DNA from 3 places in the Arthrobacter sp. HLT1-20 genome. Region 3 is predicted to be linked to each of the others. Evidence: predicted binding sites of a transcription regulator. Region 3 holds the regulator's gene; each other region holds the start of a gene.
What was found. The regulator LexA, encoded in region 3, represses DNA repair genes until DNA is damaged. The targets are predictions, from matches to a motif close to TCGAACANNTGTTCGA.
Positions count from the first base shown of each region.

Region 1: ACX80Q_RS04590 (HNH endonuclease signature motif containing protein) is a predicted target of LexA. The motif match lies at 2,180-2,195, and genes of this name have one in related genera.
Region 2: uvrA (excinuclease ABC subunit UvrA) is a predicted target of LexA. The motif match lies at 7,017-7,032, and genes of this name have one in related genera.

Region 1 is NZ_JBTNDR010000005.1:63,073-73,030, reverse strand. Features, by position in the region: gene ACX80Q_RS04605 (acyl-CoA dehydrogenase family protein) at 1-146, shown strand, start outside; gene ACX80Q_RS04600 (hypothetical protein) at 223-1,110, opposite strand; gene ACX80Q_RS04595 (DUF6318 family protein) at 1,137-1,922, opposite strand; gene ACX80Q_RS04590 (HNH endonuclease signature motif containing protein) at 2,447-4,189, shown strand; gene glgA (glycogen synthase) at 4,191-5,393, opposite strand; gene glgC (glucose-1-phosphate adenylyltransferase) at 5,498-6,928, shown strand; gene ACX80Q_RS04575 (SDR family NAD(P)-dependent oxidoreductase) at 6,925-8,364, shown strand; gene ACX80Q_RS04570 (YeiH family protein) at 8,421-9,467, shown strand; gene pepN (aminopeptidase N) at 9,542-9,958, shown strand, end outside.
Region 2 is NZ_JBTNDR010000005.1:153,617-163,574, reverse strand. Features, by position in the region: gene ACX80Q_RS05000 (DEAD/DEAH box helicase) at 1-1,144, opposite strand, end outside; gene ACX80Q_RS04995 (trans-aconitate 2-methyltransferase) at 1,189-2,016, shown strand; gene ACX80Q_RS04990 (PIG-L deacetylase family protein) at 2,013-2,711, shown strand; gene ACX80Q_RS04985 (ABC transporter ATP-binding protein) at 2,898-4,670, shown strand; gene ACX80Q_RS04980 (ABC transporter ATP-binding protein) at 4,667-6,604, shown strand; gene ACX80Q_RS04975 (GntR family transcriptional regulator) at 6,601-6,993, shown strand; gene uvrA (excinuclease ABC subunit UvrA) at 7,118-9,958, shown strand, end outside.
Region 3 is NZ_JBTNDR010000014.1:87,980-97,937, reverse strand. Features, by position in the region: gene infC (translation initiation factor IF-3) at 1-723, opposite strand, end outside; gene ACX80Q_RS09780 (DUF1844 domain-containing protein) at 1,002-1,409, shown strand; gene ACX80Q_RS09775 (MFS transporter) at 1,575-3,056, opposite strand; gene ACX80Q_RS09770 (SseB family protein) at 3,089-3,979, opposite strand; gene priA (bifunctional 1-(5-phosphoribosyl)-5-((5-phosphoribosylamino)methylideneamino)imidazole-4-carboxamide isomerase/phosphoribosylanthranilate isomerase PriA) at 3,983-4,717, opposite strand; gene ACX80Q_RS09760 (hypothetical protein) at 4,789-4,938, opposite strand; gene hisH (imidazole glycerol phosphate synthase subunit HisH) at 4,938-5,618, opposite strand; gene hisB (imidazoleglycerol-phosphate dehydratase HisB) at 5,615-6,241, opposite strand; gene ACX80Q_RS09745 (histidinol-phosphate transaminase) at 6,420-7,517, opposite strand; gene ACX80Q_RS09740 (LysM peptidoglycan-binding domain-containing protein) at 7,627-8,070, opposite strand; gene lexA (transcriptional repressor LexA) at 8,346-9,089, shown strand; gene ACX80Q_RS09730 (ATP-dependent DNA helicase) at 9,293-9,958, opposite strand, start outside.

The DNA of each region.
Region 1 (9,958 bases), on a different contig from region 3:
ACCTGCGCGCCACGATTGCCACTGGCATTGAGCGTGAACGCCAGGACGAGGCCCGCGACTACTACCGCACCCTGCGGGCAAGTTCCGCCGGCCCCGTTGATGAGAAGGTGCTGATCCAGAAGGCCAAACTGGCTTCCAAGGCGTAACCCCTTTTCTCATGCTTGATCTCATGCTCGACGGCGGCGCCCAACCCGGGTGCCGCCGTCGGGCATCTTTGCTTAACTAGCAACCCACGCCGCTGGGGTTTTGTAGACAGTCGTCTGCATAGAGTCGTGTTTCCGCGCGCCAGACGGTGAGGCCAAGTGGTGCCGAGGGGATGTTGCCCTGCCCTGGAATGGGAAGCTGGGGCCCACCATTGACGCTGTAAGTTCCGTCGAAATGGGTGGTGACGGTGATACCGAGCCGCCCCGTTGCTGTGTAGATGTGGCTGGTTTGAGTCTGTTCACCGATTCTGTCTTCATGAAGGGGCGCGCCATGGTGGGGTGTGGGGCCCCAAATGGTGCCGTCGCCGTAGTTCCATGTGTAGGCCACCGGGGTTGCGGTGATGGTGACCTGCTGGCCGAGCATGGTCAGATCGAACGATTGGGTGGCAGCGTCGGCATAGACGTTGGTTTCCTCGCCGCGCAGCGTGTGGGGTCCCGGCTGGCTGCCGATCGTGGCGGGCGCCACGGGTGTCCGCTGGAATTCGCGGGCAATTGCCGCCGCAATTTCGGCAAGGATGTCGCGTGGCTTCTCACCGTAGACGCATTCCGGCCCTGACAAATATGTCCAGACCGAAGGGCTAGCTTTCGAAGCCCGGTACCAATATATTGCTACACCCGGCTTGCCCTGGTCACTGCCAGTGCCAGTCGAACAGGAAGGCATCACTTGGGCACATGCAGTGAAGATGACGCTGTCACCGTCGGCACACGCAAGTCGAGCCTCATACAGGTACTTGTCTTCAGGTCCGACAGAAGGGGTCTGTTCGAGCAGTCCATCGGAACCCGGGATCAATCCCCAGGCTCCTGATTCAACGTCGTTATTTCCCCAGCCAACTTCGACGTCTCCATAGTCGGAGGCGAACGACGCGTTGGGGACCGTGACAAGTCCTACACATAGAATGATTGTCATTGTCCACGAATGGCCTGATCGCGGACTCACGATCCCTTGTTTCCATCAAGGTGCTCAACCGTCGTGGCCACCCAACGTCCGTCTTGGCGCACTCCCACAAGAATGTCCCCCTCAGCAATAGTGACTCCGAGGTCTTTCGACAGGGTTTTATCCGCCTTGAAGAATTTGACCTGTTCCTGCCGTGCCATGGTGATGGCTTGATAGTTTCCCTCTGCCGTCTGAGCAAATGAACTAGCCGGAGTGCCAATAACCATTTTCCCTCCCACTATCCATTTCCCACCGGAATGGCCCGCAATGACACTCTTCTTCATGGCCTCACACGTACGGCACCCGGGGTCGCTGATTGCCATCATAGGAGCTGGATCGCCAGTTTCAAAAGCGTAGCCGAGGGTCTCGTACCAGTATTCGGTGAAGGCGATCAGGCCTTCCTTGCTGAATTCCTTGGCCTTTTCCGGGAGCACGGGTACGGGTACGTTTTGGGCAGGACCTTGGGCCGTGGCCGGCTGGTATGCAGCAACAGTAGTGGGCGCCGGCGTGGTGGCGGCCGGAGTCGGGATACCGCTGCTGGCACTGCCGCTCCCGGGTGGTGTGGTTGCACCGGTGCCCGGCGGCGATGGACTGCATCCACTCAGGACAAGCAATGCGCTTACTGCCGCGGCCACAAGGTACTGCCGTGAGAATCGGCAAGCCCACCACAGTCGAGTCCTGCCGTCTGGACTCGGCGCGGCTCGAACCGCGGGTGACAAACCCTGGAGTCGCCCAATCTTGGTGCAGATGCTGGAGCTGTTCCTTGTTGTGTGGCAATCCCTCATCGCCGACCCCTGCTGTGAGTGCTGAGTAGGCGGTAAACGTAGCCATTAACGTCACTGCCCGGTGGCTTGGTACTAAGCTACACGCCACAGGCAAGACGTGCCAGAAGTTATCCACAATCCAATGAAGCTGTCACCGAGTTGTCATGGCTTCAAGGTCGCAATCGTGCGGCAACCGCCCTTGTTAGTGCACAGGCCGGGCGAAGGCCGAAATTACCCACAGATGGCAGAATCCGGCCGTGAATGTCAGTGCCTCGATTTAGAATATATGTATGGAAGCAACGGCAAGGGAGCCGGGAATCTCGGACTCCACAGCAGGAGAACCACGGGTTGGTGAACACATTCACCAGCTCATCAACCTTGCATCCGCCATCATCAAGGCAGCGACGAACAGCTTCCACTTAGCTGAAACACGAACCGCCGCCGTTGCTGGCGGCCCGGAAAGTCAGCCAGCTCCGCCTTTTGGCCTGAACGTTGGATCGCTGACAGACAGCGAATGTGTCCAGTGGGCAAAGGACTTGGAGCGCTTGGGCCGGTTTCAGCAGGCACTGACAGTCCAGGTCGCCGGAGAATTGGCGCAGCGCGTAGCGGCTGGCCGGTTTCTGCAAACCGGAGTCCATGCACCCGTGGCGTTGCTGGTTCAGTCGGCCAAGATCAGTGCCACCGAGGCCCGTCGCAGAATCCGCTTGAGTGAAACACTACTGCCGCTGAGGGACACCATCACCGGCAACATCTCTCCTGCTCTGCAAGGCACCGTCGGTGACGCATTTTTTCACGCCGAGCTTTCCGAAGATCAAGCCCTGATGATCTCCAACTTCGTTGAAGAAGCACAAGGGCTTGCTAAGGCGGGTCTAATCACAGATGACCGCGCTCTTGAGGTGCAAGCCAGTCTGGTCCGGACAGGACAGGAAGCGGACCCGGACTTTCTTCGACACGCAGGCAACCGCATCATGGCGCATCTGGATCCCGACGGCCAAAAGCCCACCGAAGGCGACTTAATTGCCAAACAAGGTGTCTTCTTTCGCAAGCCCCGTCGTGGTTTGATTCACTTCGACGGTCACATGATCATTGAGCAATACGAACACCTCATGGCCGCCATAGGAACTGCTACCAACCCGAACAAGCACGGGGCTATCAACCCCAGCGAGGACAATGAGCACGAGTCCGGTCCGGTAAAAGGTCCAGCTGAGTCTGAAGAAACAACTTCTGAGCTGCTGGACGAGATTTTGGATCTGTTCGGCACCTCGACCCAAGCGCCCGCTTCATCGACGCCACCCACTGCGCCGGCCGCATCACCAGCACAGTCCGCAGCACCATACCCGCCACAAGGTTCAGCGCAGCAGGTTGAACCTGGGCTTGAGCAGAATCCCAACCCTGCAGACCACGATAGTGGCCAACATGGCGTGGACAGCGGTGACAATTCATGGGTTGTCGACGGCGTGCGTATCCCCCGCCCAGAGTCGTGGGAAGAGCTGGACGGACTGGATCCAATCGACCCCAACAGCACCGACCCTGCAGTCAAGGATCGCCGAACCCGTGCGCAGAAACTATTGGACGGGCTCATAGACTGCGTGAAACTTGCGGCCCGGACTGGGAAGCTGCCGCTCAACGGTGGCCTAAAAACGCAACTGATCATCACAACCAGCGAAGCGGACATCCAACGCAGCGATGGCGCCGGGACAGCCTTCACACCCTACAGCGGCCCAGTGCCCTTGCACCTCTTTGACCAGTCACTCTGCGACCCGGACGTTACCCGCCTCTATCTGGGTGAAGGACAGACCATCCTCAATGTGGGCCGTACGCAACGGCTGTTTACCCCGGTCCAGCGGAAAATTCTGTTCGCCCGGGATCTGGGCTGCGCATACCCCGATTGCACCATCCCCGCGCACTGGACCGAGGCCCACCACATCATTCCGTGGCAGAACGGGGGCGATACCAACATCAACAACGCAGTCTTGTTGTGCAGCTACCACCATTCTCTCCTGCACCACAGCGACTGGAGCGTGACACTCAAGAACGGCACGCCCTACTTCACGGCCCCGTATCTCCTTGATCCGAGTCAGACCCCCCGCCGGAACTACTTCCATCACGGACTTATCCGGGACGATGAAGAGAACATGCGCGGAGCATCTGGCAGCAGTGGCCCGGACCCAAATGGTCGGACGCCCTCGTCGCAGGCAGGCCCTGCTGCCAAGCGCAGTGAAGGCCCCGAGCAACAAACCGGGGCCTTCAACAAATCAAGAGTGGAGCACAATGATGGCAGCGGTTGAGCTACTCCTGCGGAAGGACGCTCCTATAGACATCAAGGGTTTGTTCCACAATCGACTCCCAAGAGAAATGATCTTGGGCTCGTTGGCGGCCCTTTTCACCCATGATGCGGGCACGGGCAGGATCATTGACAACCTCGATCATGGCGGCGGCAAAGTCAGCAACAAACTTCTCCGGATCCAGCGGGGTCCCTGTTCCGTCGCTGACCTGTTCCAGCGGAACCAGCAACCCAGTCTCGCCATGGGCCACAACTTCAGGAATTCCACCGGTGGCGCTGGCCACAACCGCGGCGCCACAGGCCATGGCTTCCAAGTTCACAATCCCCAGGGGTTCGTAGATGGACGGGCACGCAAAAACGGTTGCGTGGCTCAGAACCTGGACAAGCTCTGCTCGCGGCAACATACGCTCAATGACAACGACGCCGTCGCGTTCGGCCTTCAAGCCTTCGATGAGGGCGTTGACCTCGGCACCAAGGGCCGGCGTGTCGGCGGCACCGGCACACAACACAAGTTGGACTTCCGGCGGCAAGGCGGCCGCAGCCTTCAACAAGTACGGCACACCCTTTTGGCGGGTAACCCGCCCAACCCAAACCACGCTGGGGCGGTCAGGATCAATGCCAAGGGAGCGCACTACGTCGTCGTTCTCATCGCGCTGCCAGGTGGCCACGTCAATGCCATTGTGAATCACCTTCACCTTGGCCGGATCAACATCCGGGTAACTGCGCAGGATGTCTTGGCGCATGCCGTCGGAAACAGCAATGATGGCTGCCGCCGCTTCATATGCCGTCTTCTCAACCCAAGAAGACACCGCGTATCCGCCACCGAGCTGTTCAGCCTTCCAGGGACGCAAGGGCTCCAAACTGTGGGCGCTCAAAACGTGTGGAATTCCATGCAGCAAGGAGGCGACGTGGCCGGCCATGTTGGCGTACCACGTATGCGAGTGGACCAAATCCGAGCCGGCGATGGCTGGAATTACCTGCAGATCAACGCCCAACGTCTGAATTGTGGCGTTGGCATGGGCTAATTCCGGCAGGTCCGAGTACGAGGTAACGGTTGCACCATGGAAGTCAGCATCGCGCTCTTTACCGAAGGCATGAACACGCAGATCAACCTTTTCAGCAAGGACGCGGCTGAGCTCGGCAACATGCACACCGGCCCCTCCGTAAATTTCGGGCGGAAACTCTTTTGTCACAATATCTATACGCACATACTCAAGGTAGTCTGTGCGGACGAAATTGTTCTAGTGTGAAGTTGTTGTGAACCTTACGGGGCACAGTTAAGAGCACCAGTGAAGCTGTGGGAGGTTGAAACATGTCAGTAAAGAAGGTTTTGGCGATAGTTTTGGCAGGCGGTGAGGGCAAGAGACTGATGCCCCTGACAGCTGACCGAGCCAAACCAGCAGTACCTTTTGCGGGTTTTCGCTTGGTCGATTTTGCTTTGTCCAATCTGGCAAATTCCGGTTACTTGAAGATTGTTGTATTGACACAATACAAATCGCATAGCTTGGACCGACACATTTCCGAAACCTGGCGCATGGCGACACAATTGGGCAATTATGTTGCCTCCGTTCCAGCACAGCAACGACGCGGCAAGAGCTGGTTCCTGGGCAGCGCAAACGCCATTTACCAGTCCTTGAACCTCATTGGCGACGCCGAACCGGACATTGTTGTTGTGGTTGGCGCCGACCATGTTTACCGCATGGACTTTGAGCAGATGGTTCAGAGCCATATTAAGTCCGGTGCCCGCGCCACAGTTGCCGCGGTACGCCAGCCTTTGGAATTGGCCGACCAATTCGGCGTCATCGAGATTGACAACGCTGAAGTCCCTGGTGCCATCGGCGCCCACAAGATTTCCGCCTTCGTGGAGAAGCCCGAATCAACTCCGGGCCTTCCGGACGCCCCCGACCAATTCCTGGCGTCCATGGGCAACTATGTTTTCGACGCCGACGCCCTGGTTGAGGCCCTGGAACAAGATGCCGCCAAGAAGGACACCAAGAATGACATGGGCGGGGACATCATTCCCTACTTTGTGGACCGTGACGAAGCCTACGTCTACGATTTCACCACCAACGACATCCCCGATGCCACGGACCGGGACAGGAACTACTGGCGGGATGTGGGGACCATCGACTCCTACTACGACGCCCACATGGACCTGATCTCCCCGCTGCCCATCTTCAATCTATACAATCGCGCATGGCCCATCTACACACGCAGCACGGTTTCACCGCCCGCCAAGTTTGTTCGGGGCGAGCACAATTCGGTGGGGGCCGCTTTGGACTCCATCGTTGCACCAGGCGTTGTTGTTACTGGTGGCGTGGTGGAAAACTCAGTCCTTTCCAATGACGTATTTGTTGGCGAGGGTGCCCGTGTTCAAGATTCAGTCTTGATGGACAAGGTCATTGTGGGCCCAGGCGCCATTGTGCGCAGGGCCATCATTGACAAGAACGTCAAGGTCCCGTCCGGCGCAACGATTGGCGTTGACCCGGAGCTGGACAGGGCGCGGGGATTCCTCATCACCGAGTCCGGCCTCACCGTGCTGAGCAAGGGTCAAATTGTTCCGGCACCCGATGAGGCGGAGCGGGCACTTGCCTTGGCTGCCGCGGCCGAAATTCCTGAAGCACTGGCACTGGCCGTTGGCCACGAACAAGTGTCACAGGAAACCGTGGACCTGGCTGTGCAGAACCAGGTCTCAGCGATTCGGTCAATTGCCTCAGCCGAAGAGGCTAAAATTATGGGGTGACTGCCCCTGACTTAACACCCGAAGAAATCCAAAATTGTCTTAAAGTTTTGGAGAACATCCATGTCTATGACGAAGAACATCCCGACTATGTCTTGGTTCGCCGGGCCACAGGAAAGATGTTCAAGGCAGTCAAGCGGTACCGTCGCACGGCAAAGCGCGACGCCGTCAATGAGGCTGACAAGGCAGTGCTTGCAAAGACTGCCACGGCGGCCCCGGACCGCATAGACGATGAAACTCGCGGCAACAAACTCAAGCCGTCAACCACTGGCGACACGGCGGGGACGCTTTTGCGTCCCCGCCCCTGCTACATCTGCAAGCAGCCCTACACCCAGGTTGACGCGTTCTACCACCAGCTGTGCCCTGACTGCGCTGTCTTCAACCACTCAAAGCGTGACGCCCGCACAGACTTAAGCGGCAAGAGGGCGCTGTTGACCGGCGGCCGCGCCAAGATCGGCATGTACATTGCCTTGCGCCTGCTCCGCGACGGCGCCCACACCACCATCACCACACGATTCCCCAAGGATGCCGCACGCCGGTTCTCCGCCATGGAGGACAGCAGCGAGTGGATCCACCGCCTGAGCATTGTGGGTATTGACCTCCGTGACCCCACCCAGGTGGTGGCATTGACCGACTCCCTCAACGAGGCCGGGCCACTGGACATCATCATCAACAATGCCGCCCAGACGGTACGCCGCTCAGGGAACGCATACAAGCCGTTGGTGGACGCCGAGCTGGAAGAGCTCCCCACCGACTCACCCATGCCTGAACTACTCACCTTCGGCCACGCCCATGACAAACACCCGCTGGCTCTGGCCACCCAGATGATGGAACACCCGCAGCTGGCCGGCGACGAGATTGCCGCCCTGGCACTGTCCATGGGTTCGGCCTCCCTGGACCGCATTGAAGCTGGCACCGCCATCGACGCCGGCGGACTGGTCCCCGATGTTGCAACGATCAACAGCTGGACCCAGGTGGTGGACCAGGTGGATCCCCTGGAAATGCTGGAAGTCCAGCTCTGCAACGTGACGGCGCCCTTCCTGCTCGTCTCAAGGCTGCGCCCTGCCATGAAGGCCTCCACGGCGCACCGCAAATACATTGTCAACGTCTCTGCCATGGAGGGCCAGTTCTCCCGCGCCTATAAGGGTCCCGGGCATCCGCACACCAATATGGCCAAGGCAGCGCTGAACATGCTCACCCGCACCAGCGCCAAGGAAATGCTGGAGACTGACAGTATCCTCATGACTGCCGTTGACACCGGCTGGATCACCGACGAACGGCCGCATTACACCAAGGTGCGGCTGGCCGAAGAGGGGTTCCACGCGCCGCTGGACCTGGTTGACGGTGCCGCTAGGGTTTACGATCCAATCGTGATGGGCGAATCCGGCGAGGACCAGTACGGGGTCTTCCTCAAGGACTACAAGCCCAGTCCGTGGTAGCGGCCGGAGCAAGCTCCGACAAAAGCAACGAAGGCGGCAACCCCAAGGTAGCTGCCTTGTTGTCCAACATCCGCAAGCTCGCCCCGGGGCTTGCGGTGGCGCTCTTGGCAGTGGGCGTCTCATTGTTGGTTCACGCCCTGGTGCCGATGCTGCCCGCCATGACCATCGCCGTCGTCCTTGGCATTGCAGCGGTCAATGTCCCCGGAACGTCAAGGCTCTGCCAGGGACAGTGGCGTGCAGGCCTGAACTTTGCGGGCAAACACTTGATGCGGGTGGGCATCGTGTTTCTGGGCCTCAAACTCAGCCTCGGCGACATTGTGAATCTTGGCTGGGTCAGCGTGCTCCTGGTGGCCGCGGTGGTGCTGCTCAGTTTTGCCGGCACTTATGCCCTGGGAAAACTATTTAGGCTCGACGGCGATGCGCCGCTGCTGATTGCCACGGGTTTCTCCATCTGCGGGGCATCGGCGATCGGGGCCATGGCCGCCGTTAGGGGCACCAAGCACGAGGACACGGTGCTGCCCGTGGCGCTGGTGACCCTGTGCGGCACCCTGGCCATCGGCATTTTGCCGCTTCTGATGACCCCACTGGGACTCAATGCGTTGCAGTTTGGCCAGTGGGTGGGGGCCGGCGTTCACGACGTGGGCCAGGTGGTAGCTACTGCCCAGACGGCAGGAGCTGTGGCCCTGAGTGCCGCCGTCGTCATCAAATTAACGCGCGTGATTCTGCTGGCACCCATTGTGGGTGTGGCGGGTGTCTTGGAACGCCGGCGCCACACCAAGGCACGGATTGCCCAGGAGACCCAAAATGCCGTGACGGGTGAAACCGCAGCAGCCCCGCGATTCCCTCCGGTGGTGCCGCTCTTTGTTATTGGATTCCTGCTCATGGCCGCCCTGCGCTCCACCGGTTGGTTGTCCCACGGGGCCATCGAAGCCGGCGCCCTAGCCCAAGACATTGCCCTCGGTGCGGCCCTCTTTGGGTTGGGTTCCAGTGTGCGGGTGAGCGAACTGTTCGACACTGGCTTGCGCGCCACCGTCATGGCCATGTGCGCGTGGGCTCTCATCGCCACCCTGGCGTTTGGCGCCGTTCACCTCATGCCAGCCTGAAATCAGCCGGTGAGGCAGCCGCCCGGAACAGCTGTGGTGTGAGGCGGGCAACAAAGCCGTGATTAAATGGCGGGGTGTTGAATTCTAATTTGGCCCGCAGCGAAGCGGCCGCCCGTAAGTCGCAATTGAGCGTCCACCACTATGACGTGCACCTTGACCTGAGCCAGGTCCAGGACCCGAGCGTGCAGGGCTTCCCCACACGCAGCACCATTGCTTTTTCGGCCAGCAGTTCCGGCGGCACATTTCTGGACTTCATGGGTTTGGCGGTGAAATCGGTGGTACTCAATGGCGAAAAACTGGACCTTACACAGGTTGTTGATGGCGCCAGAATCCACCTGCCGGCGCTGGCCCCGGAAAACGAGGTCACCGTGGACGCCATTGCGGCGTATTCAACCAGCGGCGAGGGCCTGCACCGCTTTGTGGATCCAGCCGACGGCCAAACGTACACCTACACGCAATTTGAGCCCTCGGATGCACGCCGGGTGTTTGCC
Region 2 (9,958 bases), on a different contig from region 3:
CGTGGTCCGGTGCCTGCACAATGACTGTGCCGGCGGTGTCGTAGCCCGCACGGCCTGCACGGCCGGCAATCTGTTGGAACTCACGCACCTGCAAAACGCGAGTGCGGACGCCGTCGTACTTGCTCAGGGCTGTCAGGAGCACAGTACGGATGGGCACGTTGATGCCAACGCCCAGCGTGTCGGTGCCGCAGATGACCTTGAGCAGGCCGGCCTGGGCCAGCTGCTCCACCAGGCGGCGGTACTTGGGCAACATGCCTGCGTGGTGCACGCCGATGCCGTGGCGGACCAGGCGGTTGAGGGTCTTGCCGAAGCCCGCGGAGAAGCGGAACCCGGCAATGAGGTCGTTGATCTTGTCCTTTTCCTCGCGGGTGCAGACGTTGATGCTCATCAGGTTTTGGGCCCTGTCGATGGCCTCGGCCTGGCTGAAGTGCACCACGTAGACGGGGACCTGCTTGGTGGCGAGCAGTTCTTCCAGGGTCTCGTGCACACCGGTTTGTACATAGTAGTAGTGCAGCGGGATGGGGCGCTCGGTGGAGGAAACGGTGGTGGTGTCGCGGTTGGTCAGCTCGGTCAATTCGCGCTCAAAGCGGCTGACGTCACCCAGCGTGGCGCTCATGAGCAGGAACTGGGATTGTGGCAGCTCCAACAGCGGCAGTTGCCAGGCCCAGCCGCGCTGCGGGTCCGAGTAGTAGTGGAACTCGTCCATGATGACAACGCCAACATCGGCGTTCTCGCCCTCGCGCAGGGCAATGTTGGCCAGGATCTCGGCCGTGCAGCAGATGATGGGCGCGTCCTGGTTGACCGAGGAATCGCCGGTGATCATGCCAACGTTCTCGGCCCCAAAAATCTCGCAGAGCGCAAAGAACTTCTCCGACACCAGCGCCTTGATGGGGGCCGTGTAATAGCTGGCGGCGCCCCGGGCCATGGCGTTGAAGTGCGCGGCGATGGCCACCATTGACTTGCCGGAGCCTGTTGGCGTGGACAGGATCACGTTGTTGCCGCTGACCAGCTCCAGCGCCGCTTCCTCCTGGGCGGGGTACAGCTCGATGCCCTTGTCCATGGTCCATTCCAAAAACGCGTCAAGAACGTCATCGTCGGAGGAGGTTTGCGGGTTCAGGGTGGCAAGCTGTTCAAGAAGATTCATGGTGTTCCCAGCTTATGCTCTCAAGGCTGTGGCAGGATAACGCCATGGGTGATCAAGGATTTTTGTGGGAACCGGCGAAGTACGTGCAGTTTGGCGATTTTCGCGACCGGCCGTTCTTTGACCTGACGTCCCGCATCGCTGCAACCGCGCCCGCCACGGTGGTCGATCTGGGCTGCGGGCCGGGCAACCTCACCGCTACGTTGGCGCAGCGCTGGCCTACCGCCTTCGTTGAGGGGCTGGACAGTTCGGCCGAAATGATTGCCGCCGCCAAGCAGCTCTTGACGGACGACGCCGGACGCCCGGCAGGTGCCCAGCCCCACCCCGCCGTGCGGCTGAGCTTCGCTGTGGGAGACATTGCCGGCTGGGAGCCCACCGCCGCGACCGACGTGATTGTCTCCAATGCCGCCCTGCAGTGGGTGCCGGACCACCGGCGGTTAATGTCCGGATGGTTGGCGGCGCTTCGCCCGGGCGGGTGGCTGGGAGTCCAGGTGCCGGGGAACTTTGGGGCGCCGTCGCACACCATCATGCGGGAACTGGCAGCCAGTGCACGCTGGCGGGAGCAGCTGGACGGGGTGCTGCGGCATCAGGATGCGGTGGGGGAGCCGGCGGAGTACCAGGAGCTGTTCCTGCGCGGCGGGGCCCGGGTGGATGTGTGGGAAACCACGTACAGCCAGCTCCTGCAGGGGGAGAACCCAGTGTTGGAGTGGGTCCGCGGGACGGGGTTGCGCCCCGTGCTGGCGGCGCTAGGTCCCGTGGAAAGCGCCGAGTTTGAGCAGCACTACGCGGCATTGTTGCGGCAGGCTTATCCGGCCACGGAGTTTGGTACCAACTTTGAGTTCCGGCGCATCTTCATGGTGGGAGAAAAACAATGAGCGATTTACAGGCATTTCCGCAGGACTGGCAGCGCGCCCTTGTCATTGTTGCCCACCCGGACGACCCCGAATATGGCATGGCGGCGGCCGTGGCCCAGTGGGTTGAGGACGGAAAGGAAGTCCACTACCTGCTGGCGTCCCACGGGGAGGCTGGCATTGCCACGATGGCTCCCGAGCTGAGCGGTCCGTTGCGGGCTGTGGAGCAACTCAACGCGTGCCGGCAGGTGGGCGTGGAGAATTTGACCATCCTTGGCCACCCCGACGGCCGGGTCGAGGAAGGTGTGGCGCTGCGCCGTGACTTTGCCCGGCATATCCGCCAGGTCAAACCCGATGTTGTGCTGACACTGAACCACGGCGAAACGTGGGGTCCGGGGCGTTGGAACAGCGCTGATCACAGGGCCGTTGGCCGCAGCGTGCTGGACGCGGTGTCCGATGCGGACAATGACTGGATCTTCCCCGAACTCCTCGATGAGGGTTTGGGCCGCCACAAGGTCCGCTGGGTGGGTATCAGCACTCCTCAGCCAACACATTTTGTGAAGGTCAGCCCGGCGAATATCGAGAAGGCAGTTGCCTCACTGGCGGAACACACGGAGTACCTGCGCGCCTTGAGCCCCGAACCCGTGGAAACGCAGGCCCGGCGGCAAATCGAGATGGTGACCGCCGGCGGGGTCGTGGCCTTTGAGCTCTTCGGCTGAGGGCTGGCAGGTGCTGACCCGCCGGTCACTCTGCAGATAACGCCCTCTCAACGCGTTTTGAGGGCGTTATCTGCGTACTCGCGAGCCCCCGGGCAATCACAGGGAGCCCACGCTGACAAGCTGGCCCCCCAGGAGTAAGTTGTTACCTGTTCGAACCAAATTTTGATGCGCACCTAGGAGTTTGACGTGCTGTTTCGCTTGATAGCCCGCAATGTGGCACCGCACAGGGCGCAGCTGATCATGATTGTGGTGCTGCAGTTTCTCTCCACCCTGGCCACGCTGTACCTGCCCACGCTCAACGCCGACATCATCGACGACGGCGTGGTCAAGGGCAACATTGACCTGATCATGAACCTAGGCGGCTGGATGCTCGCCATCACGGCGGGCCAGGTGGTGTGTGCCATCGCGGCCACCTACCTGAGCGCCAAGCTAGCAATGGGCGTGGGGCGGCAAATCCGCCGCGACCTCTTCGACAAGGTGGAGACGTTTTCCTCCCAGGAGGTGGGCATCATTGGCGCGCCGTCGCTGATCACCCGCACCACCAACGACGTCCAGCAGGTGCAGATGCTGACCCTGATGTCGTTCACCATGATGGTCATGGCGCCCATCATGTGCCTTGGCGGCATTGTGCTGGCCATGGCCCAGGACGTCCCCCTGTCCGGGCTGCTGCTGGTCATCCTGCCCTTGCTGATCGTGGCGATCGGCCTCATCGTGCGGGTGCTGGTCCCCACCTTCCGCAAGGTGCAGAAGCAGCTTGACGACATCAACGGCGTGCTGCGCGAGCAAATCACCGGCATCAGCGTGATCCGCGCCTTTGGCCGCCGCGACTACGAGGCCGACCGGTTCGCCACGGCCAACGGCGCCCTGACGTCCTCGCAGCTGCGGGCCGGGCGCCTGCTCTCGCTCATGTTCCCCACCATCTTCTTTGTGGTCAACGTGACGAGCGTTGGCGTGCTCTGGTTTGGCGGTCAGCGCATCGACGCGGGCGACATGCAGATTGGCGCCTTGACCGCGTTCCTGAGCTACATCATGCAAATCCTCATGTCCGTCATGATGGCCATGTTCATGTTCATGATGATCCCCCGCGCGGCCGTCAGCGCCGAACGCATCATGGAAGTCCTGGACACCCAAGCCAGCGTGGTGGATGCTCCCGGCGCTGTTTCAGTAGGCCAGCTCGACGGCGTGCTGCAGGTCAGCAACGCCGCCTTCAGTTACCCCGGCGCCCAGGCTCCCGTCCTGTCCGGGGTGAGCTTTACGGCAACCCCTGGAACCACGACGGCGATCATTGGCTCCACGGGCAGCGGCAAGTCAACGCTGTTGAACCTCATACCAAGGCTCCTGGACAGCACCGAGGGCTCCATCGAGCTCGGTGGCCACAACGTCAAGGCCGTCACGCTGGCTGCCCTGCGCGGCTCCATCGGCCTAGTGCCGCAAAAGGCGTACCTGTTCACCGGCACCGTGGCCAGCAACATCCGCATGGGCAACCCGCAGGCCACGGATGCGCAAGTATGGGAGGCATTGGAAACCGCCCAGGCTGCCGACTTTGTCAGGGACATGCCCCGGGGGCTTGATTCTCCCATTGAGCAGGGCGGCTCCAATGTTTCCGGTGGCCAGCGCCAGCGGCTCTGCATTGCCCGGGCCATTGCCGCCCAGCCAACGCTCTACCTGTTTGACGACAGTTTCTCCGCCCTGGACTACGCCACGGACGCCAAGCTGCGGGCAGCCCTGAAACCGGTCACCCGGGACGCGGCAGTGTTGGTGGTGGCCCAACGCGTGGGCACCATCAAGGATGCGGACAACATCCTGGTACTGGATGAAGGGGCGTTGGTGGGCCAAGGCACCCACGAGGAACTGCTGGACAGCTGCCCCACCTACCAGGAAATTGTGACATCTCAGCTGAGCGACGATGACCAGTCAACAGAAGACGAGCTTTCAGACAACAAGGGCGGTGCAGCATGACCATGATGCGAGGGGCCCGCGCCGGCGGCCCGCCACAAAAAGCCATCTCCTTTGGCCCCAGCCTCAAACGCATCCTCGCCTTGATGGCTGCCGACAAACTGCGCATAGTGGCCGTGATTGCCATGGCTGCCATCTCCGTGGGCCTGTCCGTGGTGGCACCAAAGGTGTTGGGTCAGGCAACGGACATCATCTTCGACGGCGTCGTGGGGCAGATGTTGGGCAAATTCCCGGCCGGAACCACCAAGGACCAGGCAGTGGCGGCGCTGCGGGCCAGCGGCCAGGGTCAACTCGCCGACATGCTCAATGCCATGAACGTGGTGCCCGGCCAGGGCCTGGACCTGCAGGCGCTGGGTGCCGTGCTGCTCATTGTTTTGAGCCTGTATGTGGTGGCGTTCTTCTTCAACTGGTCCCAGGGCTACATCACCACAGGCATTGTGCAGCGATCCATGTACCGGCTCCGAACGGACATTGAAGCCAAGCTGGACAAGCTGCCCATGTCGCACTTCCAGCAGGAATCCCGCGGGGACGTGCTGTCCCGCGTCACCAACGACATCGACAATTTCTCCCAAACGTTGAACCAGACCCTGACCCAAATCCTCATCGCCGTGCTGACAGTGTGCGGCGTGCTGGGCATGATGTTCTCCATCTCGCCCATGCTGGCCGGCATCTCGCTGCTCACGGTGCCGATCGTTGCCGCCATGACGGTCATGATTGCCAAACGCTCCCAGGTGCAGTTTGCCGCGCAGTGGAAGAGCACGGGTGAGCTGAACGGCCACGTGGAGGAAATGTTCACAGGACACGAGATTGTCAAGGCCTTTGGCCAGCAGCAGGCAGCCATTGAAAAGTTCCGGGTCTCCAATGACCGGCTCTACGAGTCAAGCGCCAAAGCCCAGTTTATTTCCGGCATCATCATGCCCAGCACCAACTTCATCTCCAACCTGAACTATGTGGTGGTGGCGGTGCTCGGCGGCATTCAGGTGGCCCAGGGCGCCCTCACCATCGGCAGCGTCCAGGCGTTCATCCAGTATTCCCGCCAGTTCAGCCAACCCATGGCCCAGCTGGCCAGCATGATCAACCTGCTGCAATCAGGCGTGGCCTCGGCCGAGCGAGTCTTTGAGCTGTTGGATGCGCAGGAACAGACCCCCGATCACACCCCGCCGGCGGTGTTGGCCGAACCTAAGGGCCGCGTGGTTTTTGACCACGTCAATTTTGGCTATAAGCCGGGGGAGCCGCTCATCAGGGACCTTTCCCTGGTGGCCGAGCCCGGCCAGACGGTTGCCATTGTTGGCCCCACTGGCGCCGGCAAGACCACCCTGGTCAATCTGCTCATGCGGTTCTACGAGATCGATTCCGGCACCATCACGGTTGACGGCGTCAATACCGCGCATCTGAGCCGCGATGACCTGCGCAGCCAATTTGGCATGGTGCTTCAGGACGCCTGGCTCTTTGGCGGGACCATCATGGACAACCTCAGGTACGGCAAACTGGACGCCACCGAGGAGGAGATCATCGAGGCCGCGGTGGCCACCCACGTGGACCACTTTGTCATGTCGCTCCCCGACGGTTATGACACAGTCCTCAGCGACGACGGCGGCGGGCTGAGCCAGGGGCAGCGCCAGCTCATGACAATTGCCCGCGCCTGGATTGCCAACCCCGGCATTTTGATCCTGGACGAGGCCACGAGTTCCGTGGACACCCGCACCGAAGTCATGATCCGCACGGCCATGAACAAACTCCGCCACAACAGGACCAGTTTTGTCATTGCGCACAGGCTCTCCACGATTCGTGACGCAGATTTGATACTGGTGATGAATAACGGTGAGATCATTGAACAGGGCAACCATCACGTGCTCCTTGAACGCAAGGGTTTCTACTTCGAGCTATACATGAGCCAGTTTGGAGATCCGCTGGTGGAAGAGGTGAGTCAGTTATGAACACCATGGATATTTTAATGCGCCGCTGGCGTCTGGACTCGGAGTCCACTGTGCCGCCCTACGAGCAGATCCGCTTGCGGATCCTGGATTTGGCAGCCTCGGGTGAGCTGGCCGTGGGCAGCAAGCTCCCGTCGGTGCGGGCACTCGCAGCGGATTTGAGCGTGGCAGCCAACACAGTGGCCAGGGCCTACAGGGAATTGGAGCAGGCAGGCATTGTGGTGACGGCCGGCCGCAGCGGCACCGCCGTGGCATCCGGCGGCGACGCCATTTCCGCCCAAGTTGCAGCGGCGGCTGACGCCTTTGCCGCCGTCGTGCGTGATTTGGGTGTTCCCCAGAGCCAGGCGCTGCGCATTGTGGGCGCCGCGCTGGACCGCGCCATCAGCGGTTGACGTGCGGCTAAGAGAACGCGCGTTCGAACGAACTTTCGATTATACTTAGCAGTGATTACACACGAGCCCGGCAGAGCTCTGGCCGTGCCGCGCCCACACAGTGGACAGCAATGTGAAGGAAACCATGGCCCAGTTGCACAACTCGTCAACCGTTCCGCAGCGCCCCGACTTGTCGCGCTTGATCGTCAAGGGCGCCCGCGAGCACAATCTGCGCAACGTTGACCTTGACCTGCCCCGTGACGCCATGATCGTCTTCACGGGCTTGTCGGGTTCGGGGAAGTCCTCCCTGGCGTTTGACACCATCTTCGCCGAGGGCCAGCGCCGCTATGTGGAATCGCTCTCCGCCTATGCCCGGCAGTTCCTGGGCCAGGTGGACAAGCCCGATGTTGACTTCATTGAGGGCCTGTCCCCGGCGGTCTCCATTGACCAGAAGTCCACGAGCAAGAACCCGCGCTCCACCGTGGGCACCATCACCGAGATTTATGACTACATGCGCCTGCTGTGGGCCAGGGTGGGAACGCCGCACTGCCCCACCTGCGGCGAGCCCATTGCCAAGCAAACACCGCAGCAAATTGTTGACCAGTTGCTGGAGATGCCTGAAGGAACCCGCTTCCAGATCCTGGCTCCCGTGGTGCGCGACCGCAAGGGCGAGTTTGTTGAACTGTTCAAGGAACTCACGGCCAAGGGCTATTCCCGCGCCAAGGTGGACGGTGAGCAGATTCAGCTCAGCGATCCACCCAAGCTGAAGAAGACGTTCAAGCACACTATTGACGTCGTGGTGGACCGTCTGGTAGTCAAGGACGGCATCCAGCAGCGCCTCACCGACTCCGTCGAAACGGCCCTGGGGCTGGCTGACGGCCGTGTGCTGGCCGAACTGGTCGACCTGCCGGAGCAGGATTCCGGACGCATCCGCTCCTTCTCCGAGAACCTGGCCTGCCCCAACGAGCACCCGCTGGCCATTGACGAGATTGAGCCGCGTTCCTTCTCCTTCAACAACCCCTTCGGGGCCTGCAGCGCCTGCAGCGGTATCGGCACCAAGCTTGAGGTTGATGAAGAGCTCGTCATCCCCAACCCGTTCCTCTCGCTGCGCGAGGGCGCCATCGCCCCGTGGTCGCTGGGCACCGCCACCACTGAGTACTGGAACCGCCTCCTGGAAGGGTTGTCGGCCGAACTCGACTTCGAGCTTGACACCCCCTGGAACAAGTTGGCAACCCCCGTGCGCACGGCCATCCTGTACGGCAAGGACCACAAGGTGGTGGTGCAGTACAAGAACCGTTTTGGCCGCGAACGCAAGTACAGCACCGGCTTTGAGGGTGCCGTGCAGTACATCCAGCGCAAGCACATCGAGACGGAATCGGACTCCGCCCGGGACAGGTACGAAGAGTACATGCGCCAGATCCCGTGCCCCGCATGCGGTGGCGCCCGGTTGAACCCGGCCTCGCTGTCGGTGCTGATCAACGGCATGTCCATTTCCGCTGTTGCCGCCCTGTCCATGCGCGACTGCTTCGATTTCCTCTCCAACCTGGTACTGACGGGTCGCGAAGCCCAGATTGCCAGCCAGGTCCTGAAGGAGATCCAGGCCCGCTTGAGGTTCCTGCTCGACGTCGGACTTGAGTACCTGAATCTGGAACGCGCCTCCGCCACCCTGTCCGGTGGCGAAGCCCAGCGCATCCGCCTGGCCACGCAGATCGGTTCCGGCCTGGTGGGCGTGCTGTACGTGCTCGATGAGCCGTCCATTGGCCTGCACCAGCGCGACAACCGCCGCCTCATTGAAACGCTCACCCGCCTGCGCGATCTGGGCAACACGCTCATTGTGGTGGAACACGATGAGGACACCATCAAGGAAGCCGACTGGATTGTTGACATTGGACCCGGCGCCGGCGAGCACGGCGGCGAGGTGGTCCACTCCGGTTCCCTGGAGGAGCTGCTGGCCAACACCCGGTCCCTGACGGGCGACTACCTGTCCGGGCGCAAGTCCATCGCCATGCCCGCCACCCGGCGCAAGTACGACAAAAAGCGTGAACTCACGGTGGTGGGCGCCAAGGAGAACAACCTCCTGAACATTGACGTGAAGTTCCCGCTGGGCGTACTCACGGCCGTGACCGGCGTCAGCGGATCCGGCAAGTCAACCCTGGTCAACGAGATCCTGTACAAGGTGCTGGCCAACAAGCTCAACGGCGCCAAGCAGGTGGCCGGCCGCCACCTGCGCGTGGATGGTTTGGAGCACCTGGACAAGGTGGTGCACGTGGACCAGAGCCCCATTGGCCGCACACCACGATCCAATCCGGCCACCTACACAGGCGTCTTTGACAACATTCGCAAGCTATTTGCCGAGACCAACGAATCGAAAATGCGCGGTTACCAGCCTGGCCGCTTCTCCTTCAACGTCAAGGGTGGGCGCTGCGAAGCCTGCACGGGTGACGGCACGCTGAAGATTGAGATGAACTTCCTGCCGGACGTCTACGTGCCGTGCGAGGTCTGCCACGGTGCGCGTTACAACCGCGAAACGCTTGAGGTCCACTACAAGGGCAAGTCCATTGCCGACGTGCTCAACATGCCCATCGAGGAAGGCGCCGACTTCTTCGCGGCCTTCACCCCCATTGCCCGGCACCTGCGCACGCTGGTCGACGTCGGACTCGGCTACGTTCGCTTGGGGCAGGCCTCCACCACCCTCTCCGGTGGTGAGGCGCAGCGCGTGAAACTGGCCGCCGAACTCCAGAAACGCTCCAACGGCCGCAGCATTTATGTGCTGGACGAGCCCACCACGGGCCTGCACTTTGAGGACATTCGCAAGCTGCTGCTGGTGCTGCAGGGGCTCGTGGACAAGGGCAATACAGTCATCGTCATTGAGCACAACCTTGACGTGATCAAGAGTGCCGACTGGATCGTGGACCTGGGCCCGGACGGCGGAACCGGCGGTGGCCAGGTGATTGCCACGGGAACCCCGGAGAAGGTGGCAAAGAGT
Region 3 (9,958 bases):
GGGCGCCTCTTCAACTGCGGGAGCTTCTTCGTTCAGGCGCAAGCCGGCAGGCAGCAGATCAGCCAGGGACTGAGTCAGGGGAGCCTTGTTGTCGCGGTCAACGTCAACACGGGCTGTGCCGTTGGCAACTGCCTCGTTGTGCGCCTTGGCGTCGGCACGCTGCTGGTTGCGGCGAGCTTCAGCCTTCGCTTCAGCCTTGTTCTTCAGCGGACCAATGACCATGACCATGTTGCGGCCGTCAATGCGCGGGCTCGACTCGATGATGCCGACCTCGGCAACGTCTGCGGCGAACTTCTGGAGCAGGCGGATGCCCATTTCGGGGCGCTGCTGCTCACGGCCGCGGAACTGGATCATGGCCTTGACCTTGTCACCGGCACCGAGGAACTTCAGCGCATGTCCGCGCTTTGTCTCGTAGTCATGAGTGTCGATCTTGAGGCGGAAGCGAATTTCCTTCAGAACAGTGTTCGTCTGGTTCTTCCGTGCTTCACGGGCCTTGACGGCGGCCTCGTACTTGTACTTACCGAAGTCCATCAGTTTGCACACCGGCGGCTTAGCCGTAGGCGCTACCTCAACCAGATCCAAGTCTGACTCAGCGGCAAGACGGAGGGCATCCTCAATGCGGACGATCCCAACCTGTTCGCCTGCTGGCCCTACCAACCGCACCTCTGGGACGCGGATTCGATCATTGATGCGTGGCTCGCTAATGTGTAGCTCCTGTTGCATAAGAAAGGGTGAGTACCACCAGCAACGGAGAAGGCCCCCAATTTGCTGATGCAATGGAGGCCTCGAAATATCGGCGCGGGAACCCCAAACGGGACTCACCTGACTTCGCCCGGGGGCAAAGCGCCGACCTAAACCAGACAACGCCAAAATTGGGTCGAAAGGTGGGAGAGGACTCCACTTGCAAACTCGAAGCAACCACTTCTTTTTGGCCTGTGACTTTCGTCGTTTGGACAAGAAGAAATAACAGCATCGAGTCGGTCTATGACAAGCTTAGCAGTATGAGTAGCTCAGATAATAATTCGGACACCCGCAACACTTTTCAGCCCTCTCCGGAAGAGGGCCTCAGCGACGCGCAGGCCGCTTCCGTGGTGCGTGACATCGCTGAAGTTCCGGCCATTGAAGTCATTACGACGGCGGCCGTTCACCTCATGAGCGCGGCAGCAGTCAAGTGCGGCTTGGCAGCAGGACCCGACGCCGAAGAGCTCAAGGACTTGGACGAGGCCCGCAAACTGATCACCGCCCTGGCCGGCTTTGTCACGGCAGCGGCCCCGGAAATCGGTAGCCAGCACGCCGGACCCTTGCGCGACGGCCTGCGTTCACTGCAGCTCGCCTTCCGCGAAGCCTCCATCATTCCGGACGCTCCGGGCAAGGGCCCGGGCGAAAAGTACACGGGAGCTGTCAACTAGTCCCCACGCCCTCCCCAAGACAAGCCGCTGGCGCGTCTTGGCTTGGGGCCCCTCGGGCGCGTGGGCCCAACAACGACTCCCTGGGAATCGAACGGGCAGTCGTTGTTGATGTTTTACAAAAACATCAACAACGACTGCCCGTTCGGCGTTAATGGGTGAGCTGCTCTACACAGAGTCCCGTTCGCCCAGCAACTCGTCGAGGTCGTCCACGTCATCGCGCCCGCCGCGGCCGGGTCCGTCGTCGGCCTCCGTCGGCTTGTCAGCGTGGCTGGAGAGCGAAGTCTCCGGGACACCCTGCTCCTGCACTGGATCGGAAGCCGCGGCCACAGGTGGCTCTTCGATCACTGGCTGCGCCAGGCGGGCGCTGCGGCGGCGGTAGATAGCCATGGCGATCAAGCCCACAACGGCCAGCACGGCACAAATGAAGCCAACAATGGCGAACCCAGCCCAGGGGCCAACGTCATCGATCATGGCACCGGCAAAGGGTGAGCCCATGGCACTGCCAATGGTCATGGAGGAGCCGTACATGCCCATGGCTTCGCCGCGACGCTTCTCCGTCACCAGGTCCGCGATGTGCTCGGCGCTCGAGGTCAGGACCGGGGCACACAGCAAACCCGGCAGGATGGACAGCAGGCCCAAGGTCCAGGCGTTGGTGGCAAAGCCCATGGGGATGACGAGCACTGCCATAGCCATGAGCAGCCACAAGGGGTTGACCGATTTCTTGAGGGCGCCATAGACGATGCCGCCCAGAATTGAGGCGCCACACCAGAAAAGGAAGACAATACCCAATTCGCTGGTGCTGTCGTTGTGTTCCATGAGGGCCACCATGCCCACATTCACACCCGACAGGACCAGTCCGGCACCCAGGGACGTGCCCAGAATGGCCAGCACGGCAATGTTGACCCAGCGAAGGTTGTGGCGGGACTTGCCCCAGAAACGCAGCAGAAAGTTCTCACCGGCTAGGTCAGGGGTTTTGGCATCTTCTACAGCATCGTATGGCTGCTCACCTGCACTCTCGACAGCCACATAGGAACCTTTTTGACCCGTCCGGGTTGGCGGGTTGAACCACATCAGGAAGATGCCGGCCAGGGAGGCACTGACACCGATGATGATCAATCCCAGCACTGTGTTGTTCGTGGCCAGCATGACACCGGCAGCGGGGCCGATCATGAAAGTAATTTCGCCGCCCATGGAGTCTAGTGCGTACGCCGTGCGGCGCTGCTCTGTGGGAACCATGACGCTGAGCGCCTGGCGGACCACTGAGAATATGGGGACGGCAAAGAGTCCGCCGATGAATGCGGCCAGCACCAGTAGCTGAAAAGTCAGGAATGGCGCCGTGCCCCAAACCACAGCCTCAGCTATGACCGACGGAACCAGAGCCCGCCGCAGCCCGTGAATGTCCACCAACCGTCCCCGCCACGGCGCCCCGATGGCCATGCCTATGGTGATGGCCGCGGCGACTGTACCCGCAGCGGCGTAGCTGAGCCCCATGGACTGCACCACGTGCAGCGTCAGGAGGACACCGGCTGCTGCGTGGGGAATGCGCGCAAACATGGCGATAATCAGCAGCCGGCGCACGGATCCAACCGCGAGGACTTCGCGGTAGGCGGCAAAATTCACTGTAGTGACTTCTCTCTTGTGATCCATCACAAGAGCGCATCGAGGTGCTTTGTGAGGGTTTAGGTACGTGGGTGTGGGTGACGCAGACGAATTTGGATCGAATCAACGGCGTGGGCAAAGTACTCGTTGGCTGCCCAGTTTTCCTGCAATTGGGCTAGCAGATCGTTCACAGCGGGCTGGTCAAGCCCGGGCAACAGCGTGATGGTGACACACAGCTCCGGGCCGGTTCCCCCGCCCTTGACCAACTGACCGTGGGCTGAGGATTTTTTGCGCCACTGGGATTCTATGCCCTGGCCAACGCTGGCGGAAATGTCCACCACGGCACTGTTACCAAGAGCCGACACAGATTGGGCCAGAACATTTTGCACTGCCGCGTCAGCGTAACTGGGCAGCCATGTCTGCTGTTGGGCCAACGCCCACATTGCTGGGCGGCGGATCACAAAGGGCCGCTCCGAGCCAGGGTCCAGCACCATCAGCTGAGCGTCCTCCGCGACGGCAGACAACGCTGCCCGGGCCGCATACACGGCAACGGGCCGAGCCTCGGGGTGCCATTGTGTAAGGGCTTGGGCATGCGTGAATGCCGGCAGCACCCGGCGCCCGTCGGGTCCCTGCAAGGTCACCAGGGCCATGTCCGATTCCTTGTCGGACACCAGGCCGTTCTCCCCTACTGTGTGCTCGGCGAGCTGAGCAACAATGGGGATGAAGACACGGGCCTGCGCCAGGGCGGCTATGACCTGCGCTTCAGTACCTGAACCTGCGGCCAGTGCCTCCATGGCGGCAGCGAAACCGGTGTCCATGGCGCCGTCGTCAGCGTCAAAGTTGTGGTACTTTTCCTGTGCAGGCAGCTCCCGCCCAGCCCACGGCTGCCCGGCCGAATCCGTGGATCCGCCGGCACCGGCCAAGGCTTGGGCAATGTGGCCGGGCAGCTGCTTCTTGGGCATCTCGGTCATGAATTAGCGGCGGCCGGCCACGTCAAGGGCCTGCGGCAGGGTGAACTGGCCGGAGTAGAGGGCCTTGCCGATGATGGCTCCTTCAACTCCCTCGCCCACGAGCTCGCGCAACACACGGAGGTCTTCAAGGCTGGAAATGCCGCCCGAGGCCACCACGGGCTTGGCGGTGCGGGTGCACATTTCACGCAGCAGTTCAACGTTGGGGCCGCGCAGGGTACCGTCCTTGGTGACGTCGGTGACGACGTAACGGGCACAGCCGGCGTCTTCCAGGCGGGCCAAGACCTCCCAAATATCGCCACCCTCCTTGGTCCAGCCCCGTCCGGCCAGGGTGGTGCCACGGACATCCAAGCCCACGGCGATCTTGTCACCAAATCTGTCGATGACCCTGGCGGTCCACTCGGGGTTTTCCAGTGCTGCCGTGCCGAGGTTGACCCGGCCCACACCCAATTCCAGGGCGGCTTCCAGGGAAGCGTCATCGCGGAGTCCGCCGGACAGCTCAACCTTGATGTCCAGGGCCGCCACCATCTCGCGCAGCAGGTGCACGTTGGAGCCGCGGCCGAACGCGGCGTCAAGGTCCACGAGGTGAACCCATTCGGCGCCGTCGTTCTGCCAGTTGAGGGCGGCCTCGAGCGGCGAACCGTAGCCGGTCTCAGATCCGGCCTCGCCCTGAACCAGACGAACCGCCTGTCCATCTACGATGTCGACCGCGGGCAGCAATTCCAAAATGGGGGTGGTCATGGGGTCCTCAACGTGACTAGTACTTGCGAATGTGAAGTGGAGCGTGTGTGCGCCGGGCTAAACGCCGGCACTCACTGGGTGAACATGTAGGCGGCCACGAGCGACATGGCCGCCAATACGGCAAAGCTGATGGGTATCCATCGGGCAGTTTTCTGCTGGTAGAACGTGTAGGCGCCGCCAATGAGCAGCCCCGCCAAACCCATCAAAAGCAAGGACCACATTATTTGGCCGCCTTGTTCAGTGACAAGACCCAGTTGCGCAGCAGGCGTGCACCAGCATCGCCCGACTTTTCCGGGTGGAACTGGGTTGCGCACAGCGGTCCGTTTTCAACCGCGGCAATGAAGGGCGCACCGTGCTCCGACCACGTGACCATGGGTGGACGCATCTTCGGCTGGAGTACTTCAAAGTCCCATTTCTGCACACCATAGGAGTGCACAAAGTAGAAACGCTCGTTTTCAACGCCGTCAAACAACATGGAACCTTCGGGCGCCTGAACCGTATTCCACCCCATGTGCGGGACAACAGGGGCTGGCAGCAGCTCAACTGTTCCTGGCCACTCCCCCATGCCTTCTTCGTGGACGCCGTGCTCGAATCCTGCGTCAAAAAGCACCTGCATGCCTACACAAATACCCAGAACGGCGCGGCCTCCGGCCACACGGCGTCCGATCATGCGCAACGCATCAACGTTTTTGAGTTCCTTCATGACCGAACCGAAGGCACCCACTCCCGGCACCACCAGGCCGTCGGCGTTCAACACGTCCTCGGCCTTGGCACTGAGTTTAACCGTGGCGCCTGCCCGTTCCAAGGCGCGTACGGCGGAGCGCACATTGCCTGAACCGTAGTCGAGGACAGTGACCGTGGGCTTATTTTCTCCTGCTGGCAGGGTGGTTGCGGAGCTCACAAAAGGCCCTTCGTGGACGGAATTCCTGTAACGCGGGGATCTGATTCAATGGCTGAACGCAGGGCCCGGGCAAAGGCCTTGAACTGGGCCTCAACAATGTGGTGCGGATCGCGGCCGGCAATGACAGTCATGTGCAGGCAAATTTGTGCGTGCAAGGTGATGGCTTCAAAAACGTGGCGGGTCAAAGATCCTGTGAAGTGTCCGCCGATCAGGTGATATTCCTGGCCTGCGGGCTCGCCACCATGAACCAGGTAGGGTCGGCCGGAAACATCCACGACTGCATTGGCCAGCGCCTCATCCAGCGGGATGGTGGCTTCGCCGAAGCGGCGGATGCCCGCCTTGTTCCCCAAGGCTTCCTTCAGGACCTCACCGAAGGAAATGGCCACATCTTCCACCGTGTGGTGCGCGTCAATGTGCGTGTCGCCGGTGGCCTTAATGTTCATGTCGATCAGCGAGTGCTTGGACAGGGCTGTCAGCATGTGGTCGTAGAACGGGACTGAGGTGTCAATCGTGGAAACACCGGTGCCGTCCAGGTTGATTTCCACCAACACGCTGGACTCGCTGGTTACTCGTTCCAAACGGGCTGTGCGTCCCTGGCCGGGCTGCGGGCTGTTCTCAGTCATTGCACAAGTCCTTTGGTTTGTGTACGCGCCCCCTTGCCCTTGGCGACGCAGGGCAGGGCTGGGCTCGCGAACTTTTCTCTGTATGACACCAGTTTAGGAGAGAAGGCATGGTTATGCCCAAAACAGTCCGCTGCGATGCCGCCGGTGCCCGGCATGGCAGCGTTGTCCGCATCTGGGACTAGCCGGCCAGGATGGCGCGCAGCCCGTTGAGGAAAGCAGTTGTTTCTGCTTCGGTTCCAGCGGTCACGCGCAGGTGACCGGGAATTCCGACGTCGCGAATCAACACTCCGTTGGCCAACAAGGCTTTCCAGACGGCCTGGGGGTTCTCCAGCCCGCCAAAGAAGACAAAGTTTGAGTCCGAGGGGGCCGGGGAAAGTCCCAGGTTTGTCAGCTCCGTGACGATCCGGTCCCGTTGAACCTTGATGGCCTCCACATTGGCCAGCAGGGATGTTGAGGTGCGCAGGGCCGCGACGGCGGTAGCCTGGGTGATGGCCGACAGGTGATAAGGCAGGCGCACCAAACGGAGCGCGTCGGTGACTTCCGGCGCCGCTGCGAGATAGCCGAGACGCGCACCAGCCAAGGCAAACGCCTTGCTCATGGTCCGTGAAACCACCAGGCGGGGCCGGCCTTCCAGCAGGCTCAGGGCACTGGCGGTTCCTGTGTGCGCAAATTCTGCATAAGCCTCATCAACAATGACGATGCACTGCGATGCTTCACCTGCTGCATAAACAGCCTCCACCACGTCAAGGCCGAGGGCCGTTCCAGTGGGATTGTTGGGCGAGCAGAGGAAGACAATGTTCGGGGCGGCCGCACGCACTTGATCCGCGGCCGATGCCGCGGACAAGCTGTAGTCTTGCTCGCGCAAGCCGGCAAGGTACCCCGTTCCCGTGCCACTGGCCAGCAAGGGGTACATGGAGTATGTGGGCGGGAATCCCAGGGCGGTGCGTCCCGGTCCGCCAAATGCCTGGAGGATCTGCTGCAGCACTTCATTGGAACCGTTTGCGGCCCACAGGTTGTCTTCATTGAGACCGTGGCCCAAATACGCCGCCAATTCCTGGCGGAGTGTGGTGAATTCCCTGTCGGGGTACCTGTTGAGGCCTTCAAGTTCCCTGGCCACAGCAGCCAAGATAGCCTCTTTGGCATCTGCCGGGACGCCAAAGGTGTTTTCATTGACGTTCAACAGCACGGGAACGTCAAGTTGCGGGGCGCCGTAGGGATGCAGTCCGCGCAGATCGTCGCGGAGTGGCAATTGACCTAAGCGTTCAAACTGATCCATGACACCAGCTTAATTGCCAGCGTCTGAAATTTCCGAAACGGTGACAGTATGCGGACACCTCACCCGAACCGTTGGGGCAAGTCTTGTGGGCTTGCCGTCCAGTAGTGTTCTACTTCGGGATGGGAACGAACAGGCGCTGGCCGGCCTGCAGTACGCCCGTGCCCAACTCATTCAGGGCAACAATTTCACGAACCACGTCCCGGACATCCCGATTCGGATTGGTGGCTCCGGCGATACTCCACAGGCTGTCACCCTGAAGAACTGTCACGGAATGCGCATAGTTGTCCATGTCGACGGCCATGTTTTCCACTCCCGCATGGGCCGGGCTCGCCAGCGAGCTGAAAACAATGGCCAGCGCCACAAAGACCAGGATCGATGAGGCCACCAGGGCCGGAAGACCAAAGAGCACCAGCCTGCCCCTGCGCGTCAAAGTAAGCTTGACAGGCGCCGCCGCCAGCGGGAGCTGATGCGGCCGGTGACTGGCACCGCTGCCGCCAAACAAGCCCTTGGGTGTACTGCTGAGAGTTCCTGCGGAGATAACCATTGCATTCATGACTTCTCGTCCTTTCACCGTGGATCTGGATCCTTGGCCACACCTGCCGACTGGATCGAAATTCCACGCTTCATATCTTCGATAGAACGTATGTTCTAATTTGCTACTAGTACAGTTTTAGCATCTATAGACGACACTTGCCAAGGGTTGATAGAACAAATGTTTGAAATTGCCCGCCTTGTGGCTTAAACTTGGATTACAAGGATTAGCCGCTAGATGCAGTCCACCAGCAGGCACTGACATTGTTCAGGGCAGCCAAGAAAGGACCCGGAACCATGGCGCTTCAAGAACCTCCGCACCGCATCCCCCAAGCGCCCAGCCGCGCTGGCATGAAGGGGTTGACCGTTCGGCAGAAAAAGATCCTCGAGTGCATCCAGCGCTCCATTGCCGACAAGGGCTACCCGCCCTCCATGCGTGAAATTGGCGACTCCGTGGGGCTGGCCAGTCTTTCCAGCGTCACACACCAATTGACGCAGCTTGAGCGCCATGGCTATTTGCGCAGGGATCCCAAACGTCCCCGTGCCATGGAAGTCTTGATTCCGCTGGTTCTGGACAACGGCGAGGTGGAAATCGAGGGCGTCAGCGCCCCGTCAAAGTTGCGCAGCTCCAACGGGCTCAACTTTGCCGAGCTCAGCAGTTCCTCGGACACTGCTTTTGTTCCGCTCGTGGGACGCATCGCAGCCGGCGGGCCCATCTTGGCCGACCAGTCGGTGGATGACATTATGCCGTTGCCACGGCAGATTGTGGGCAGCGGTGAGCTGTTCATGCTCAAGGTCCAGGGCGATTCCATGATCGACGCCGCAATCTGCGACGGCGACTGGGTTGTGGTGCGGCAACAGCAAACAGCCAACAACGGCGACATTGTGGCAGCACTTCTGGACGATGAAGCCACAGTGAAGACCTTCCGCCAGCGCGACGGCCACACCTGGCTACTGCCCCAGAACACACGCTACGAACCCATCTTGGGCGACCACGCCACCATCATGGGCAAAGTAGTCTCGGTGCTCCGCAGCCTCTAGGCGCGCCAAATAACACGCATACGGATTCATTGTTCCTGAGGGCCAGGAACGGGTATTTTCCGGCTACTATCCGACACGTCGGCCGCGGGCTGGGCCCACGAGCGCGAGGGCCCCGCTGCGAGCTTGCGAGCAGTGGGAGCGCTTGGGGCCTTTGGTGTCTCCTTTACGTAGCCTACAAAAATACCCGTTCCTGGCCCTTGGCGTTATTTGCCGGAGAGCCGTTCCAGGGCAGCCAGAGCCACGGCACGGTCCTTGGTGGCCCAGAACGGCGGGAGGGCTGCGCGCAGGAACCCGCCGTAGCTGGCGTTGGCCAGGCGTGAATCGAGCACTGCCACGACTCCCCTGTCGGCGCTGGAGCGGATCAGGCGCCCCACACCCTGGGCCAGCCGCACGGCTGCGTGGGTGGCGGAGATGGCGATGAAACCGTCGCCACCGCTTTGCGCAACCGCACGGGCCCTAGCTGTCACCAAGGGGTCATCCGGGCGTGGGAACGGAATCCTGTCAATGACCACCAGCCGGCAGGAGGCACCCTGCACGTCAACACCCTGCCACAGTGACATGGTGCCGAACAGGCAGGTGTCCGGTTCATCGGCAAATTCCTTGATGAGCCCGGCCATGGAGGAATCGCCCTGGCACAAAATCTTGACGGAGAGTTTCTTGCGCAGTTTCTCTGCAGCGTCTTCGGCTGCACGCCGCGACGAGAACAGCGCCAACGTTCCGCCGCCGGCGGCGGTGATCAGCGCAGCAAGTTCATCCAGTTGCTCCGCTGACATGCCAAAACCCGGTTTTTGCAGATGTGCCGCCACATACAGCATGCCTTGCTTGGGGTAGTCAAAGGGAGAGCCGACGTCGGCCCCCGTCCAGGAGGG